2 regions of the Modestobacter sp. VKM Ac-2979 genome follow, and region 2 is predicted to be linked to the other one. Evidence: riboswitches for the same ligand, from Rfam matches in the RefSeq annotation. Region 2 holds a riboswitch; the other holds the start of a gene.

Region 1 (4,186 bases), on a different contig from region 2:
GCCGGCCGGCAGAGCTCGACCACGGCCCGGGCGAACTCGTACAGCACCCGGTCGCTGCAGCCCTTCGCCCGCACCTGCACCACCGGCGCACCGGCGGCCACCGCGGCGGCGATCGCGGCCAGCGCGGCCGGTCCGCCGTCGGCGTCGGTGAGCACGTGCAGCCGGCCCAGCGGGGGGGTCATGCCCGTTGCCGCCCGCGGCGGGCGCCGAGCAGCGCGATCACCGCGGTGAGGGACGCCGCCACGGCCAGGCTGATCAGCGAGGCCGACCAGCCGTTGGCCGGGTCGATGCCCAGGTCGGTCTGGCGTGCGGTCCACCAGGCGGTCCAGCCGGCGCCGACGCCGGAGAAGAAGGTCGGCAGGGTCAGCTGGTAGGCGACGAACCCGGCCAGCCACGGCAGCAGGTAGACCAGCCGGGCCGGAGCGGTGTCCGAGGTGTCCCACCGGCCGGGGGCGCTCAGCGCGTAGGCGACCAGGAAGACGCCGATCAGCGGCACGAAGACCGCGCCGATCAGGAAGAGGAACGGCTCGTAGGCCACGATGTCGAAGCTCAGCGCGAGCAGGGTGGCGGTGGCACCGACGCCCAGCGCGAGCAGCCGGCGGTCCAGCCGGGCCACCACGTTCTGCGCCGACACGGCCGTGGAGTAGACGTTCGCGAACGCCTCGTCGAGCTCGACCGTGATGAGCACCAGCACCGCCAGCGCCCCCAGCGGCACGGCGAGCAGCGCGTCGATGACGTCCAGCCCCGAGCTGCCGTAGGCCGCCAGCGCCAGCACGCCGAGGCTGAACATCGCGACGGTGGCCAGGCCGTAGCCCAGGGCGGTGCTGGTCCCGGCGACCCGGCCGCTGCGCACGTGCCGGGTGTAGTCGGCAGCGAGGGGGAACCAGGAGATCGGCAGGGCGATCACGATGTCGGTCGCCGTCCAGAACGACGCGGCGCCGCCGCTGTCCAGCGCCGCCCGCGGCTCGGACAGCACCTCGACGAACAGGTAGGCGATCGCGGCCAGCGCGGCCCACACCGCGTAGCGGGACAGCACCTTGACCACGCCGAGGGGGCGCAGCGCCATGGCGGTGGCCAGTACGCCGGCGACCAGCACGAACGGCCAGCGAGGCGCGTCCAGCACCCGGGACGCGGCCTCGGCGATGATCACGATCTCGAAGGTGGCCCAGCCGATGCACTGCACCAGGTTCAGCGCGGTGGGCAGGTAGGACGCCCGCCGGCCGAGCAGGCCGCGCAGCAGCACCATCGCCGGCACCCCCTCGCGGGCGCCGGCCGCGGCGGCCAGCCCCAGCAGCGAGGCGCCGATCACCGCGCCGACGACGATCGCGCCGATCGTGACCGACAACGGCCGCCCGGGCAGGACGACGTAGACGGCGGCCACCGGCAGCAGCAGGCTGATGCCCAGGTTGCCCCACAGGCCCGCGGACTCGCGGAAGCCCAGCGTGCGGGCTGGTGGCTCGGTGAGGGTGAGGGGTGCGTCCGCCCCGGACGTGGTCGTGCCGACGGTTCCAGATGTGCTCATCACGGGCTCCCTACGCCGGCATTACCCGGTCAGGTTCCAGCGGTCGGCGGCGCGTCAGCCGCCCTCTCAGCCCGGTCCTCCGAGCTCCCGCACATGGCTCGACGCCATGACGGGGCCACCATAGCCACCTCGTAGAGTCCGCGCCGTGCCGGTCGCCGAGCTGCTGCAACGCCATCCCGAGATCTGGCGCGGGGCCACCGCGCACCCGTTCCTCACCGCGGTGCTCGACGGGTCGCTGCCCGCCGGCGCCTTCGACACCTGGCTGGTGCAGGACGCGCGCTTCGTCGCCGACCTGCTGCGCTTCCAGGCGCGGTTGCTGGCCCGCGCACCGCGGCCCGCGCAGGCGGTCCTGGCCGGGGGCCTGGTCGCGCTGGTCGAGGAGCTGGCCTGGTTCGAGGAGCAGGCGGCCGCCCGCGGCCTGGACCTCACCGCCCCCGCGCTGCCCGCCACCGCGGCCTACGCCGAGCTGCTGCAGCGACTGGACGCCGCCGAGGTGCCGGTCGCGCTGACGGCGCTGTGGACCATCGAGCGCACCTACCTCGACGCCTGGACCACCGCGCTGCCCGGGGCCCCGGCCTACCGGGAGTTCGTCGAGCACTGGACCGTGCCGGGCTTCGCCGGCTACGTCGCCGGCCTGGAGGCGGCGGCCGACGCTGTCGGCGGGGGCAGGGACGCGGTCTTCCTCGACGTCGTCGCCGCCGAGGTGGCCTTCTGGGACATGGCACTCGGGGACGGGGCACTCAGCGATCCGGCGGTGCAGGCGCCGTGAGCCTGGCCGCCGGGCTCTGGGCCGAGAACGCCGACCTCGCCGCCGTCGCGCTGGCGCACCCGTTCGTGCAGGGCATCGCCGACGGGAGCCTGCCGACCGACCGGTTCGCCGGCTACGTCGCCCAGGACGCGTTCTTCCTCGAGTCCTTCGCCCGCGCCTACGCCCTCGGCGCCGCGTACAGCCCTGACCGGGCCGGCCTGGACGTCTTCGTCGACCTGCTCGCCGGCGTCCGCGAGGAGCTGCGGCTGCACGAGGGCTACGCGGCGCGCTGGGGCATCGACCTGGCCGTGGTCGAGCCGCTGCCGGCCACGCTGGCCTACACCGAGTTCCTGCTCGCCACGGCGGCCCTGGGCGGGGGAGGGCTGACCTGCGCTGCCATGACGCCGTGCATGCGGCTGTACGCCCACCTCGGGCAGTCGCTGGCCGGCCGGCCCGCCACCCCGTACACCGAGTGGGTCACCACCTACGCCGACCCGGCCTTCGAGGAGCTGGCGGCCACGCTGGAGCGGCTGCTGGACGACACAGCGGCCGACACCCCCGCGGTGCGGCGCGCCTACCGCCGGGCCATGGAGCTGGAGATCGGCTTCTTCGACGCCGCGTGGCGCGGTGGTGCGGGGCCCGGCTGATGGTCCTGCTGGCCGCCGAGCAGCTGTCGGTCGGCTACGGCGACGAGCCGGTGTGCGCCCCGGTGACGGTGTCGGTCGCGCCCGGGACGGCGGTCGCGCTGGTCGGCCCGAACGGCGCGGGCAAGTCCACCGTGCTGCAGACGATGGTCGGCCTGCTGCCGCCGCTGACCGGGACGGTGCGCTTCGCCGGTGGCCCGGTCGACGAGCGGGACGCCGGTTTCCGCCGGGCGGTCGCCGGGGTGCTGGACGACGACGCGTTCTTCCCGTCACTGACCGGTGCGGAGCACCTGCTGCTCACCGCCCGCGCCCACGGGGTCACCGACGCCGAGGAGGTGGTCGAGGCGGAGCTGGTCTCCTTCGGGCTGACCGACCGGGCCGGCGCGCTGCCCTCGGCGCTCTCCTCCGGCCAGCGCCGGCGGCTGGCGCTGGCCGGGGCACTGGTGCGACCGGCCGACCTGCTGGTGCTCGACGAGCCGGAACGCCGCCTGGACACCGCGATGCGCCGGGCGCTGGCCGACCGGCTCGCGGCGCTGGTGGACGCCGGCGGCGCGGTGCTGTTCGCCAGCCACGACCCGACGTTCATCGGCACCCTCGCCGACCACGCCCTGGTCATCGGTGAGGACGAGTGCCCGGTGGTCGCGCCCGAGGACGCCGTCGCGGCGTTGCAGGAGGGCTGAGCCACGGCGGCGACGACCCCGCTGCAGGCGCGGCCGGCGGAGGAGTGGAGCGGCACCGCCGTCCGCCGGTACACCCGCCGGGCGACGGCCTCGCGGGCCGACACCAGCTGGCTGACCCGGGTCGGGGACGCCCTGTCCGGACTCACCTCCGCCGGGGTCTTCGTGGCGCTCTGCGGGGGCGCCGTCTCCAGCCTCCGCGAGCAGATCGCCGCCCGCCCGGCTGCCGATGCGGCGGTGCTCCCCGGTTCGCTGACCGCGGCGGCGGTCGCGCTGTCCCTGACCGCCGGGCTGACCGCGCTGTTCGCCCGGCTGGGACCGGTCAGCGCCACGCCTGCGGCCGTGGTGTGGTGGCTGCCCCTGCCCGCGGGGCGCCGCGGACTGCTCCGCGGCGAGCTGCGCCGGGCGGTCGGCCTGGCGGTGGCGGCGGCGCTGGTCGTCGGCGTCCCGGTGGTGCTGGCCTGGAGCCGGACACCGGTCGGCGTCCTCGCCGGGCTGGCGGGCGGTGCGCTGCTGGCGGTGACCGCCGTCGCGGTGCTCGTCGTCCGGCAGGCCGGTGGTGGCGGCCGCTGGGTGCCCGCTGTCGCCGGGGCGG
Region 2 (4,186 bases):
ATGACCGCCTGCAGGCCGGATCCGCAGCGCCGGTCGATCTGCAGGCCGGGCACCTGCACGCCCAGGCCGGCGTCCAGGGCGGCGATCCGGCCGATCGCCGGGTTCTCACCGCTGGGGCTGCAGTTGCCGAGGATGACGTCGTCGACCTCGCCCTCCCCCAGCCCGGTCCGCTCCACCAGACCCCGCAGCGCGGTGGCGGCGAGCTCGTTGGCGGACAGACCGGCGAAGACCCCGCCGAAGCGACCGACGGGAGTGCGGACCGGGGAACAGATGACGACGTCGTCCATGCCCTGACTCTGCCAGCTCCGCCCCGGCTCGGTGCAGTGGAGCCGACCACTGACCGGAAGCCGGCGTCGCCCGGAACGCCGACGACGCCCCTCCCGGCGGACCGGGAGGGGCGTCGTCGGAGCGGGTCAGTCGCGCGGCTTGGCCATCGCCTCGTGCGCGGAGGACTTGAGCGAGTCGGGGAGCAGCTTGTTCGCCGCGCCCTGCACCTTCGTCTTCAGCGAGGCGGCGAGCACCTTCTCCTCCCCGGCCATCAGCGCCTCGAAGCCCTGCGCGGCGACCTCGGCCGGGTCGTCCTTGGGGCCCTGGCCGATGGCGGTGTCGTCCAGGTCGGCCCGGGAGAAGAACTCGGTGTCCGTGGGGCCGGGCATCAGCGCGGTGATCGTGACGGCGGAGTCCTTGAGCTCCTGCTGCACGGCCTCGGTCAGCGACTGGACGAAGGACTTCGAGGCGTTGTAGACCGGCTGGTAGGCGCCGGGCATGGTCGCCGCGATCGAGGAGGTCACCAGCACCCGGCCCGCGTTGCGACCGGTCATCTGCACGAGCACCAGCTTCAACAGCGCGGCGGTGGAGACCACGTTGAGCTGCATGACCTCCAGGTCATCGGCCCAGTCGGTGTCGACGAACGCACCGCCGCGGCCGACGCCGGCGTTGAGCGCGGCGGCGTCCAGCGGGCGGCCGAGGCCCTGCACCCGGGTCCACAGCTGCTCGATCCCGTCGGGGGTCCGCAGGTCGGCCTGGACGGCGGTCACCTCGGCGCCCTCGGCGCGCAGCTTCGCGGCCGCCGTGTCGATCGTCGGGTCCTCGGCGTCGATCACCAGGTCGAAACCGTGCTGGGCGAACTGCTTGGCGAGCTCGTACCCGATCCCGCTGGAGGCACCGGTGACGAGGGCGAGGGGCTTGGTGTCGGTCATGCACCTCGCCCTACCCGCCCCCATGGCCGGGTTCACCCTCCGCGAGCGCCTTTCCGGCCGCGGGGGCTGGTGGCCGCACCCGGGGTCAGGGAGTGCGGCCGGACCGACCCTGGCACCCCCTCCTGACAGTTCCGTGTGCACCGGCTCAGACTCGGCCCATGACCGAGGACGCGAGGCCGGCCGGGGACGCCGGCGTGATCTGTTCGGCGAAGGGCTGCCGGGAGCCGGCGACCGTCGTCCTGGTGTGGAACAACCCGAAGGTGCACACCCCCGACCGGGAGAAGACCTGGACGGCGTGCGAGGCGCACCGCGAGCAGCTCTCCCACCACCTGGCGATCCGGTCGTTCCTGCGCCGCGTCGAGCCGGTTCCCCCGCTGCGGTAGCTTCAGCGGCGCACACGGGAGCCCGGGCGCGGGCTGAGAAGGCGGACGACCACCGCCGACCGTCCACACCTGATCCGGTTCATGCCGGCGGAGGGAGCTGCTCGATGCTCGCTGCTCGATTCCACGCACCCGGTCGACCCCTGGCCCTGGACGACGTCCCGGTGCCCGAACCCGCCCCCGACGAGGTGCGGGTGCGGGTGCACGCGGCCGGGGTCTGCGGCACCGAACTGCACTTCACCGACGGCCTGTACGCGCCGTCCCGGACGCCGATGACGCTGGGCCACGAGGCCGCCGGCACGGTCGACGCGGTCGGGTCGGCGGTCACCGGCTGGGCCGAGGGCGACCGGGTCGCCGTGTACTACTACCTCTTCTGCGGCAGCTGCCGCTGGTGCCTGCGCGGTCGGCAGAACCTGTGCCTGACCCCGCGCGGCGTGCTCGCCTTCGCCGCGGACGGCGCCTTCGCCGAGCAGCTGGTCGTGCCGGCGCACTGCCTGGTCCGGCTGCCCGACGAGCTGCCGTTCGAGGCTGCCGCACCGCTGTGCTGCGCCGGCACCACCGCGGTGCACGCGCTCACCGAGGCCGCGGTCGAGCCCGGTGACGTGGTCGTCGTGCTCGGCGCCGGCGGCGTGGGGCTGGCCGCGGTGCAGGAGGCCCGGCGACGCGGCGGCGTGGTCGTGGCCGTCAGCCGGGACGACGCCCGCAGGTCGGCTGCCCGGTCCGCCGGGGCGGTGGCCGCGGTCGCCCCCGCCGAACTCGCCGACACCGTGGCCCGGCTGTCCGGCGGGCAGGGCGCCGACGTCGTCGTGGAGCTCGCCGGCGTCACGGCGACGCTGGAGCTCGCGACGGCGGTGCTCGGTCGCCGCGGCCGGCTGGTGCTGGTCGGCTACAGCGCCGACGCCCTGACGGTGAGCCCGCTGGCGCTGGTGGTCGCCGAGCAACGGGTCATCGCCAGCGTGGGCAACACGCTGGCCGAGCTGGAGCAGGCGGTGGCCCTCGCCGCGGCCGGGCAGCTGGCGCCACCGGTGGCCGGCACGCTGCCGCTGACCCAGGTGAACGATGCGCTGGACCGGCTGCGCGCCGGGGACGTCGCAGGGCGGCTCGTGCTCATCCCCTGACGCCCCGCAGCGGCGTGCCGGGCCGCGTGTGAGGATCGGCGCTCGTGCGACATCGCAGCAAGGACGCCCCGCTCCCCCGCGAGGTCGGTGTCCTGGCGATCGTCGCCTTCGTCGTCGCCCTCGGCTTCGGCATCGTCGCCCCGGCGATCCCGCTGTTCGTCCGCGACTACGGGGTCGGCACCACCGCCGTCGGGTTCGCCGTCAGCGCGTTCGCCTTCTTCCGGTTCATCTCCGCCTTCGCCGGGGGCTCCCTGGTCGAGCGGATCGGCGAGCGCGCCGTGCTCGCCGCCGGGCTGGCGATCGTCGCGGTCGCCACCGCCGCGGCCGCCCTGGCCGGCAACTTCCCGCTCTTCGTCGCCCTGCGCGCCGCCGGCGGGATCGGCAGCGCGATGTTCACCGTGGCCGCCCTCTCGCTGCTGCTGCGGACGGCTCCGGCGGCCCAGCGCGGCCGGGCCGCGGCCACCTACCAGGGCGGCTTCATCCTCGGCGGCATCGCCGGCCCGGCGGTCGGCGGGTTCCTCGCCGAGGTCTCCCCGCGGCTGCCGTTCTTCGTCTACGGCGGCTTCCTGCTGGTCGCGGGGGTGGTCGCGCTGGTCCTGCTGCGCCCGGCCGCGCTGCCCCCGGTCGCCGGGGCGGCGGCCGACCCGGATCCCGCCGCCGACCCGGCCCCCGCCGCTGACCAGGTGCGCGGCGGCGGCCCGTCGGCCGTGGCCGTGCCCCCCGCGGGCGCCGACGGTGGCGGGCTGCGCGCGGCGCTGCGGTCCCGGGCCTACGTCGCGGCGCTGGTCGCCAACCTGGGCGTGGGCTGGGTGCTGTTCGGCGTCCGCAACTCCCTGGTGCCGCTGTACGTGACCGAGGAGCTGGGCAAGACGGTGGCCTGGGCCGGCGCCGGGCTGCTGGCCGGGTCGGTGGCGCAGGCGATCGGGCTGCTGCGGGCCGGCCGGCTGGCGGACAGCTGGGGCCGCCGTCCCTCGCTGCTGCTCGGTTCGGGGCTGGCCACCGCGGCGATCGCCGTCCTGGTGCTGCCGCCGACCACCGCGGCGTTCCTGCTCTCGATGGCCACCTTCGGGCTGGGCGCCTCACTGCTGGCCAGCGTGCCGGCCGCGGTGGTCGGCGACGTCAGCCCGGCTCGGGGCGGCCGGGTGGTGGCGGTGTTCCAGATGGTCGCCGACCTGGGCGCGGTGGCCGGGCCGCTGGTCGCCGGCTGGCTCACCGACGCCTTCTCCTACCAGGTCGCCTTCGCGGTCAGTGCCGCCGTCCTGGGTGCGGCGATGCTCGCTGCGCTGGCGATGCCGCGGGACCGTCCTGCCGGCTGAGCCGGCAGGCCGGTCAGAGCCAGGGCGCCAGCGTCGGCAGCGGACCGTCGGCCTGCAGCTCCTCCCCCGCACTGCGGCCGGTGACCCACGCCGCGACCGCCGGCAGCGGACCGGCGACGGCCAGGGTGCCGGTGCCCCACTCCCGGTCACCGGCGAACAGCGCGACGTCGGGC

Evidence for each region. Region 2 has a riboswitch for thiamine pyrophosphate ahead of O2W15_RS22545 (alcohol dehydrogenase catalytic domain-containing protein). Riboswitches for the same ligand answer to the same signal wherever they lie in the genome.
Region 1: linked by a shared signal. The riboswitch ahead of O2W15_RS05220 (purine-cytosine permease family protein) and the one ahead of O2W15_RS22545 (alcohol dehydrogenase catalytic domain-containing protein) in region 2 are both predicted to bind thiamine pyrophosphate.

Annotation. Positions count from the first base shown of each region.
Region 1 is NZ_JAPVBO010000002.1:138,402-142,587, reverse strand. It holds gene thiE (thiamine phosphate synthase) at 1-182, opposite strand, end outside; gene O2W15_RS05220 (purine-cytosine permease family protein) at 179-1,522, opposite strand; TPP riboswitch at 1,513-1,623, opposite strand; gene O2W15_RS05215 (TenA family transcriptional regulator) at 1,668-2,291, shown strand; gene O2W15_RS05210 (TenA family protein) at 2,288-2,917, shown strand; gene O2W15_RS05205 (ABC transporter ATP-binding protein) at 2,917-3,594, shown strand; gene O2W15_RS05200 (DUF6297 family protein) at 3,757-4,186, shown strand, end outside.
Region 2 is NZ_JAPVBO010000009.1:15,971-20,156, reverse strand. It holds gene O2W15_RS22560 (acetyl-CoA C-acetyltransferase) at 1-287, opposite strand, end outside; gene O2W15_RS22555 (SDR family NAD(P)-dependent oxidoreductase) at 414-1,199, opposite strand; gene O2W15_RS22550 (hypothetical protein) at 1,358-1,582, shown strand; TPP riboswitch at 1,587-1,696, shown strand; gene O2W15_RS22545 (alcohol dehydrogenase catalytic domain-containing protein) at 1,687-2,697, shown strand; gene O2W15_RS22540 (MFS transporter) at 2,742-4,013, shown strand; gene O2W15_RS22535 (maleylpyruvate isomerase family mycothiol-dependent enzyme) at 4,027-4,186, opposite strand, start outside.